One region of the Serratia sp. CoH_134_PS_4 genome, then DNA from elsewhere that is predicted to be linked to it. Evidence: predicted binding sites of a transcription regulator. Region 1 holds the regulator's gene; each other region holds the start of a gene.

Region 1 (2,208 bases):
TTTCTGGCATGATACGCAATTACCGGTAAGGGTTTCCCTTGCTATGGCATCATTTTAATCGGTGTTATCGTGGTCAGCGCTAACATCGTGTAATGCAATTTATTGAATTTAAAGGTTATACGCGATATGGCTAATGTAGGCATTTTCTTTGGCAGCGACACTGGCAATACCGAAAACATTGCCAAGATGATCCAGAAAATTCTTAAGCAACAGTTTGGCGACGATGTTTGCGAAATTCACGACATCGCCAAAAGCAGCAAAGAAGACCTGGAAGGTTTCGATATTCTGTTGCTCGGTATCCCGACATGGTACTACGGCGAAGCCCAGTGTGACTGGGATGACTTCTTCCCAACGCTGGAAGAGATCGACTTCAACGGCAAGCTGGTTGCGCTGTTTGGCTGTGGCGACCAAGAAGACTATGCAGAATATTTCTGTGATGCGATGGGGACTATCCGCGACATCATTGAACCACGTGGCGCCGCCATTGTAGGCCACTGGCCAACCAAAGGTTACCACTTCGAAGCGTCGAAAGGCCTGGCGAGTGACAGCCACTTCATCGGTCTCGCCATTGACGAAGATCGCCAGCCAGAACTGACCAATGAACGTGTCGAAGGTTGGGTAAAACAAATCGTCGAAGAGTTGAGCCTGGCCGAGATCGTCGGGTAACGCCAAAGGTTGAACAAAAGCCCTGCAAAGTGCATAGTGTTGCCGGCAGGGCCGTCATCGGCAGTACGGATTACTGCAATAGAAGATACACATTTGTAACTTCTCACATCGTCAAGGTAGACTGAGATATCGGTTTATCCCATCCATCAAGACGTTGCGTGTGCAACATGCAATAGTGCAATTATATCTTTGTTAACAACCGGCGGTTTCTATTTAGGCCAACCGGTTCTATAATGAGACGCAATTAACACTTTGTGCCGACCGATGCCACAGGCGAGAACGCCTCAACTTGATTAGCATAGTAACAGGACTGAATCCGCATGACTGACAACAACACCGCATTGAAGAAGGCCGGCTTAAAAGTCACGCTTCCGCGACTCAAAATCCTGGAAGTACTGCAAAATCCGGAATGCCATCACGTCAGTGCGGAAGATCTGTACAAAAAACTGATAGATATGGGCGAAGAAATTGGCCTGGCTACGGTTTACCGCGTACTGAACCAATTTGATGATGCAGGCATTGTGACTCGTCACAACTTCGAAGGCGGCAAGTCCGTGTTCGAACTGACCCAGCAACATCATCACGACCACCTGATTTGCCTGGATTGTGGCAAAGTGATCGAATTCAGCGATGAATCTATCGAAGTGCGTCAGCGTGATATCGCCAAACAACACGGCATCAAGCTCACCAACCACAGCCTGTACCTGTACGGCCACTGTGAAACGGGTGACTGCCGCGAAGACGACACTCTGCACGACAAAAAATAATGCCCTTAACCGGCATTGAGAACCGCCTTAACGGCGGTTTTTTTATGCCTGAAGCAAATAGATAAAAAAATCCCCGGACAGGCCCGGGGAAAGATCATAGCTAAATGACAACAATTGCAGCGGCACTTCTCCACGGTACTTCTCACTTCCCACTTACACCCACTTCAACGTCAACTCCCCCGCCGACACGCGGATGAGTAAACTCGTTACAATGCATATTCAAGAAAGAGCAGCCGATCAAAAAACATTGCCTTGGCTTGGTCGAACACACCACGAATACGGAACCCCTTGTTCAAATACATTTTGCAGGCATCACTACTTTGCCAGACGCACAGCGCGATGTTTTTCGCCTGGCGTTGATCCGCCTGTAGCTGAATCAAGGCAAACATTTGGTTAAAATACCCCAGCCCCCGAAATTGGCTCTCAATCGCCAAGCTACAGACAAAATAATCGTCAGCGACACAGTGGCTTTGCACAAAGCTGTCGTAAGCCTCATCAAGAGGTTTCATTTCATCGCGATAAAGGTAGTCCGTGTCTATGGCATACAGTTCACTGACGGTCGCCGCATTGAAAAAACCGATAAACTCTCCGCGCCGATCGTAAGCCACGGTGATCAGATCCAGGTAAGGTTCGATATTTTGCGCCTGCTGCAAAGACACCAGATCCAGCCCAGCACGATTGCCAACGGAACAGTATTCCAGGTAGCTCGTGCTAAAAATCAGCTTTGCCATGCGGGTCTTATCCGCTTCACCCACCTGCCGTCCCGCCATGAAAT
Region 2 (2,208 bases), on a different contig from region 1:
CGCCGGGATATCCTGAACCTCCATGGTGATCGAACCCGGCGATTCAAGGAACACCACGCGCGTATTGGGCTGAATCAGCCCGGCGATATCGGCACCTATTAATGGATCGAAATAGGTCGTCGTTACGTTCATACGGCTCAGGATATGGGTGCAAAAATCCTGCGTTGGTTCATAGACAGAACCTGTCATCAACAGGTGATCCCCAGCGCTGACGAAGGACAAGATGGCGTTGGAAACCGCCGCCGCACCGCAAGGGTAAAGCACACAACCCGCTCCGCCTTCCAGTTCGACCATCGCATCTTGCAACGCGAAATGGGTCAGGGTGCCGCGCCGGCCATAAAACAGCTCGCCATGAGCGCGCTTGGCGGTGGCGTGCTTTTTGGCTGCGACGGAATCAAAGACCAGTGAAGAAGCGCGCTGGGTGACGGGATTGACGGAGCCCTGTGTATAGCGCTTGCTGCGCCCGGCGCCGATCAGGGTGGTTTCGATGTTCTTTGACGTCATGGGAGCGGGCTCACCTTATTGGGTCTTCACGGGCCATTTACGAGAGTCCTTACGTTAGCATGACATTTAATAGCCATCCAGACGTTTTAACCGCCAAATGCAGAAACGGATGCAATCCTCTGCCCGATGCTGTTCCTGCACGTCATCCTTCTGCAGGGCCGCAATGACCAAGCGGATTTATCGGTAAATTCGTGATGTGACGACAAAATGCGATAAAACGATGACGTTGTTGCAGCCCTGTGCCGTAAAAGTGACGAAAAACCTTATAAAAGGTGCTTATAGGGCCGAACAGGTCGCGAATGGGTTAGCGGGAGAGCGTTGCGGACGCCGTGGCGATAATTTTCCCGATTATTTGGTAAATAATAATGAGAACTACTATCAATCCCTGAGTGGTTTGATATGATCGCACGCTGAATTATTCCTCAATTTTGATTGGTAACGGGTGGAGGCACAGCGTGAAAACGGCTGGCAAGAATTTAAATCAAGGATCGTTCGGTCAGGGCCGGGCGCAATGGGGCCAGGCATTCGGCCGCGGTCTGATCGCTTCAATGGTATTAGTGGTGGGTCTGGCCGGTAGCGCTCAGGCAGCACCGGCGGCTAATCCAGCCGTTACCGAAAGCGTTACTCCGGCTGCGGCGCCTGCTGTTGCAGCCACGCCGGAAAATGTCACGCCGGTGAACCCACAACCGACCATCCAACCGCCAGAAACCCGCGGTATGGACCTGTCCGTTTGGGGCATGTACCAACATGCGGACATCGTGGTAAAAATCGTGATGATCGGTTTGGTGCTGGCATCTATTGTCACCTGGACCATCTTGTTCTCTAAAGGCAGCGAACTGTTCCGCGCCAAGCGCCGTCTGCGCCGTGAACAGTTGGCGTTAGCCAACGTCCGCTCGCTGGACGAAGCCTCTGAGCTGGCGCAAAGCTTCTCGGACGAGAGCATCAGTTCCGTATTGCTGAACGATGCACAGAACGAGCTGGAGCTGTCGGCGGCATCCAACGACAACAACGGCATCAAGGAACGTACCGGTTTCCGTCTGGAGCGCCGCGTAGCGGGCTACAGCCGTAATATGGGCCGTGGCAATGGCTTCCTGGCGACCATCGGTGCCATTTCGCCGTTTGTCGGTCTGTTCGGTACCGTTTGGGGCATCATGAACAGCTTTATCGGCATTGCCCACTCGCAGACCACCAACCTGGCAGTCGTTGCACCCGGCATCGCAGAAGCGCTGCTGGCCACCGCTCTGGGCTTGGTCGCCGCGATCCCGGCGGTGGTGATTTATAACATCTTTGCCCGCGTGATCAGCGGCCACCGTGCACAGGTTGGCGACGTAGCGGCGCAGGTTCTGCTGTTGCTGGGTCGCGGTTTGGATCTGGCCGCCACGGCGGAAGCCAAACGTTCACAGCATTCACACCAACTGCGGGTGGGGTGAGTTATGGCGATGCGCTTAAATGAAGATTTGGACGACAGCGGCGAACTGCATGAAATCAACGTGACGCCGTTTATCGACGTTATGCTGGTGCTGTTGATCATCTTTATGGTGGCCGCGCCGCTGGCAACGGTAGATATCCGTGTCGATCTTCCGGCGTCCTCCGCCAAACCGCAGCCGCGCCCGGAAAAACCGGTGTTTCTGTCGGTGAAAGCGGACAAACAGCTCTATGTTGGCGAGCAAGCTGTCAGTGCAGATCAACTGACGTCGGTGCTGG
Region 3 (2,208 bases), on a different contig from region 1:
ATGATACCCTTGATTTCTCCGGCTATACGCAGAACCAGCGCATCAACCTGACAGAAGGCTCCTTCTCTGATGTCGGTGGGTTGAAGGGGAACGTGTCCATTGCACTGGGTGCAATTATTGAAAATGCCATCGGTGGTTCGGGTAATGATGTTATCGTCGGTAATAACGCCGCCAATATTCTCTACGGCGGTGCCGGTAATGATGTGATCTACGGCGGTGGGGGGCAGGATCAGCTATATGGTGGCAGCGGCAACGATATTTTTGTTTTCGCAGCGGTGAGTGATTCACCTTTCGCATCCCCTGATAAGATCGTGGACTTTGAAACCGGCATCGACAAAATTGATCTGTCCTTCTTTAATCACGGCGCTAAAGGTGCGGACTTTATTCATTTTGTTGACAATTTCAGTGGCCAGGCAGGGGAAGCACTGCTGACCTATAATTCACAAAGCAATTTAAGTGAATTAGCGCTGAATATAAATGGTCACGCCTCTCCAGACTTCCTGGTTCAAATTGTAGGGCAGGCGAATACGGCGACAGACTTTATTGTTTAACTCAGTCACGGTGGGTTATGCCCACCGTTCTCTCAGGGTTTTTCATCCCTGCATGCTTGAACCTCCGTCTCCGGCCTACTGTAGTACCGCTATGTAAGGATTGCGTAAGCAATAGGGAAATAGTGCGTCAATACATCAATCAATATTGTGATGATATTGCTTATGATAAGCATTATCATTATCATGTGTTTCATCAAGTCTACGTAGAAAGACCTTTATTTTTACATTATTACTTTTCATTAATATTGTTGATCCCGGTTAACTCCCGGGTGACGAAGCAACTGCGAGCTTATACTAATAATTAATGCAGGGTTAATACATGCGCAAAACTTTTAATTACCGGGGAATTATCGGGCAGTCCGTCCTATGCGGGGCTCTGGTCAGCACCACTTTTTACGTTAATGGTGAAGTAAATAAACCCTTAATACAAAAGACCACGCAAAATGAAGAGGAAATAACGGTTGTTGCACCGGTAATTGAAAAAAAAGCCGGAACAATAACCACGATTTCTGCACAAGATATGCAAAAAAAAGGGGGGAATGATTTTGGCTCAATAATGCGTTATGAAACGCTGATTGGTGCAACGGGTGTCAGTGGTGGCTCTTCTTCCGGGAAAAGCGGGTTCGATCGCAGTGGTTACACCGGATATAACATCCGTGGTCTGGAGAGTAACCGTGTAGGGCTGGATGTCGATGGGATCCCACAACCAGATGCGACTGGGCGTAGCTATGTTAGCCGTGCGGGGCTCAACACTTTCGGTATCGGCAGGGACTATCTTGACCCTTACATGTACGGCCAAGTGGACATTGAGTCGGGGGCGACGTCAACAGAACGCAGTAATACCTCTATCGGTGGCGCGGTATCGTTTTCACCCAAGACGGCGGACCAGTATCTGTCACCCACCAAGCAGACCTACTTTGGTTACCAAAGCGATTACGACTCATCCAATCGCAGTTGGCATAACGGCATCACCGCTGCCGCAGGCGATGAGCAGTTGCGAGGGGTGTTTGTGTATAGCCGCCGGGATGGGCAGGAAACGCAAAATAACAGTGGTACCAATGAGGCTTATCCGGCCAACTGGCATTCCAATGCGCTGATGGCTTCCGGCATCTGGCAACCCAGCGACGAGCACAAACTCACCGGCACGGTAGATTACTACGACAAAACCAACCATACCCATTACGACAGTTGGAATTCGGCCGGAAGCGCCATTCTGGGCACCGCACAGCAGCAGAGCAATACGCGCCGTTGGGGCGTCAGCCTGAAAGATGAATGGACGCCATACAATGATTTTGTCGATACCCTGACATCAAAAATCTATTACCAGCAGACTCAAGCACATGATAACACCTACATGCCGACCAGTACCGGCAGCATGGAGCGGGTTTACTCCGACTACAACGTTAACACCTACGGTTTTGAAACACAGATCGCCAAAACGTTGGGTCGCCATACGCTGAGTGGTGGGGTTAATGCACGCGTGGCGGATACCGAGCGACCATTCCGGGAAGAACCGGCGCCAAGCGCGTTCACCGCCATCATGCAGCCAGAGTCTGACAGCCGTAGTTACGTGCTGGGTGGGTATGTACAGGACCGGATCCAGTTTGATCTGGACGGACATGGCTTTGCCGTTGTACCCGGTGTGCGCGTGGCTCAC
Region 4 (2,208 bases), on a different contig from region 1:
TCGATGCTGGTGCGGTTATTGTTGAGGTATTCCGGTTTGTAGGTTTGCCCGAAGAGCGCACGGTTATATTTGGCCTGATTGATTTCGTCGTTCAGACGATTGCTAAAATCGATGCGATAGGCCCGTGATTCAATGATATGGAGATACTGTGCGCCAGTACCGGCGATGATTGCGGTCAGCAACAGCATGAGACCAAATCCGAGACCGAGCTTTTTACCGACGGTGAGATGAACGAACTTTCCTGCCAATGTTTGCAATGCCGCCATAATGATTTTCCTTTCCGGGCGAACGTCAATTGAACAAACCATCGGCAAAGAGCGGTCAAACTTTAGCGAATTTTGGTCAAAAAAATACCCGCATTAAGCGGGTATCTTTATTGCCGAGTGCGAATTACTTCTTCGCAGCGAAGCGTGCAGCGGCTTCATCCCAGTTAACCACGTTCCAGAATGCTTTGATGTAGTCTGGACGTTTGTTTTGATATTTCAGGTAGTAAGCGTGTTCCCACACGTCCAGGCCCACGATTGGGAAACCTGAAGCGCCGGCAACGGCTTCGCCCATCAGCGGGCTGTCTTGGTTAGCGGTAGAGACTACAGCCAGTTTGTCGCCTTTCAGCACCAGCCAAGCCCAACCTGAACCGAAGCGGGTCGCTGCGGCTTTCTCGAACTCTTCCTGGAATTTCTCAACGCTGCCGAAATCACGTTCGATAGCCGCTTTCAGATCGCCACCCAGGGTGGTGCCGATTTTCAGGCCTTTCCAGAACAGGCTGTGGTTAGCGTGACCGCCAGCGTTGTTACGCATGAAGGTGCGTTTGTCAGCAGGCACTTTATCCAGATCCTGGATCAGTTCTTCAACGCTGTATTGAGCCAGTTCTGGGTAAGCTTCCAGCACGGTGTTGGCGTTGTTAACGTAAGTCTGGTGGTGTTTGGTGTGATGGATTTCCATCGTCTGCTTGTCGAAATGCGGTTCCAGTGCGTCGTAGGCGTACGGCAGGGATGGCAGTGAGTAACTCATAATCATCATCTCCAAGGGTATATGGGCGGCGCATTATGTGAGCACCGCGTAAGCAGTCGGATCATTATAGTTATTTAAATGATATTGAAAATGATTATCAATGCCCTACTTATTGTGTGGCTTTAGCCTAATCAACAATGCGCTGCGGGTGGGTAAACACCGTGGCACGGCCGGGTTTACTGAAGCCGACCAACGTGAGGTTGCTGCGTTCGGCGATCTCCACGGCTAATGAAGTGGCCGCCGACACCACGAACAAAATCTCCACGCCACACATCGCAGCCTTCTGCACCATTTCATAGCTGGCACGGCTGGACGTTAATACCGCGCCCTGCTGCCAACCCTGTTGTGCACGGACGCCGAGCAGTTTATCCAGGGCAACATGACGGCCGACGTCTTCACATCCACCGAGCAATTCCCCTTGCGGCGATAACCAGGCGGCGGCATGGGTGCAACCGGTCAGTTGCCCCACTTCCTGCACTTCTCGCAGTTGTTTCAATGCGGAATCAAGATGGGTGAGGGAAAAGCGCTGGGTGAAAGGTAGCGCAGGCAGCGGACGGAAAATATCCGCCAACTGTTCAATACCACATACGCCGCAGCCGGTGCGGCCTGCCATGGCACGACGGCGTGCCTTCAAACCGGTAAAACGACGGCTGGAGAGCTCTATTTGTACCTCCAGCCCGTTACAGGTTTGGTTAATCTCTATACTGTAGATATCGCGTGGTGATTCGATGATGCCTTCCGACAGGGAAAAACCCAGGGCGAATGCCTCCAGATCTTTGGGCGTGCACATCATGACCACGTGAGAGATGCCATTATAGACCAGCGCGACCGGGACTTCTTCCGCCAGCCAGTCCGGCTGTGCGGTGGCGAGTTGCCCGCGTTGATGAACCTGAGCCTGGGTCACCCCTGTGAGCTGTGTCTCATTTATAAGTTGGTCTGAGTTTATATTGTTCACTTAACTGGCACCTGTTTGTAACAACCACATACACGCTGTGGTAATATTGCCACCGTAAAAACAACAGTAATTTTAGCGCTTCCCGCTTCCAGGGGGAAAGCGCCATTTGAAACAATGTGACAATCGCGAGTGAAAGGAGACCCCCATGCAGGTCAGCAGAAGGCAGTTCTTTAAGATCTGCGCTGGCGGTATGGCAGGAACGACGGTGGCTGCGCTGGGTTTTGCCCCAGAAGTCGCGTTAG

What was found. Region 1 encodes Fur, which represses iron uptake genes when iron is present. Its sites were predicted from a motif close to ATAATAATGAGAACNACTATCAA; they were not measured.
Region 2: a site for Fur is predicted at 864-886, ahead of exbB (tol-pal system-associated acyl-CoA thioesterase). Genes of this name have one in related genera too.
Region 3: a site for Fur is predicted at 714-736, ahead of AC2FCQ_RS03035 (TonB-dependent receptor domain-containing protein). Genes of this name have one in related genera too.
Region 4: a site for Fur is predicted at 1,090-1,112, ahead of sodA (superoxide dismutase [Mn]). Genes of this name have one in related genera too.

What each region holds. Positions count from the first base shown of each region.
Region 1 covers NZ_JBXWKI010000004.1:45,712-47,919, forward strand. Annotated here, with positions in the region: gene fldA (flavodoxin FldA) at 127-666, shown strand; gene fur (ferric iron uptake transcriptional regulator) at 987-1,433, shown strand; gene AC2FCQ_RS08560 (glycosyltransferase) at 1,640-2,208, opposite strand, start outside.
Region 2 covers NZ_JBXWKI010000005.1:80,937-83,144, reverse strand. Annotated here, with positions in the region: gene metC (cystathionine beta-lyase) at 1-504, opposite strand, end outside; gene exbB (tol-pal system-associated acyl-CoA thioesterase) at 960-1,934, shown strand; gene exbD (TonB system transport protein ExbD) at 1,938-2,208, shown strand, end outside.
Region 3 covers NZ_JBXWKI010000001.1:662,120-664,327, reverse strand. Annotated here, with positions in the region: gene AC2FCQ_RS03040 (serralysin family metalloprotease) at 1-551, shown strand, start outside; gene AC2FCQ_RS03035 (TonB-dependent receptor domain-containing protein) at 871-2,208, shown strand, end outside.
Region 4 covers NZ_JBXWKI010000007.1:195,859-198,066, reverse strand. Annotated here, with positions in the region: gene AC2FCQ_RS13365 (methyl-accepting chemotaxis protein) at 1-266, opposite strand, end outside; gene sodA (superoxide dismutase [Mn]) at 391-1,011, opposite strand; gene fdhD (formate dehydrogenase accessory sulfurtransferase FdhD) at 1,139-1,957, opposite strand; gene fdnG (formate dehydrogenase-N subunit alpha) at 2,112-2,208, shown strand, end outside.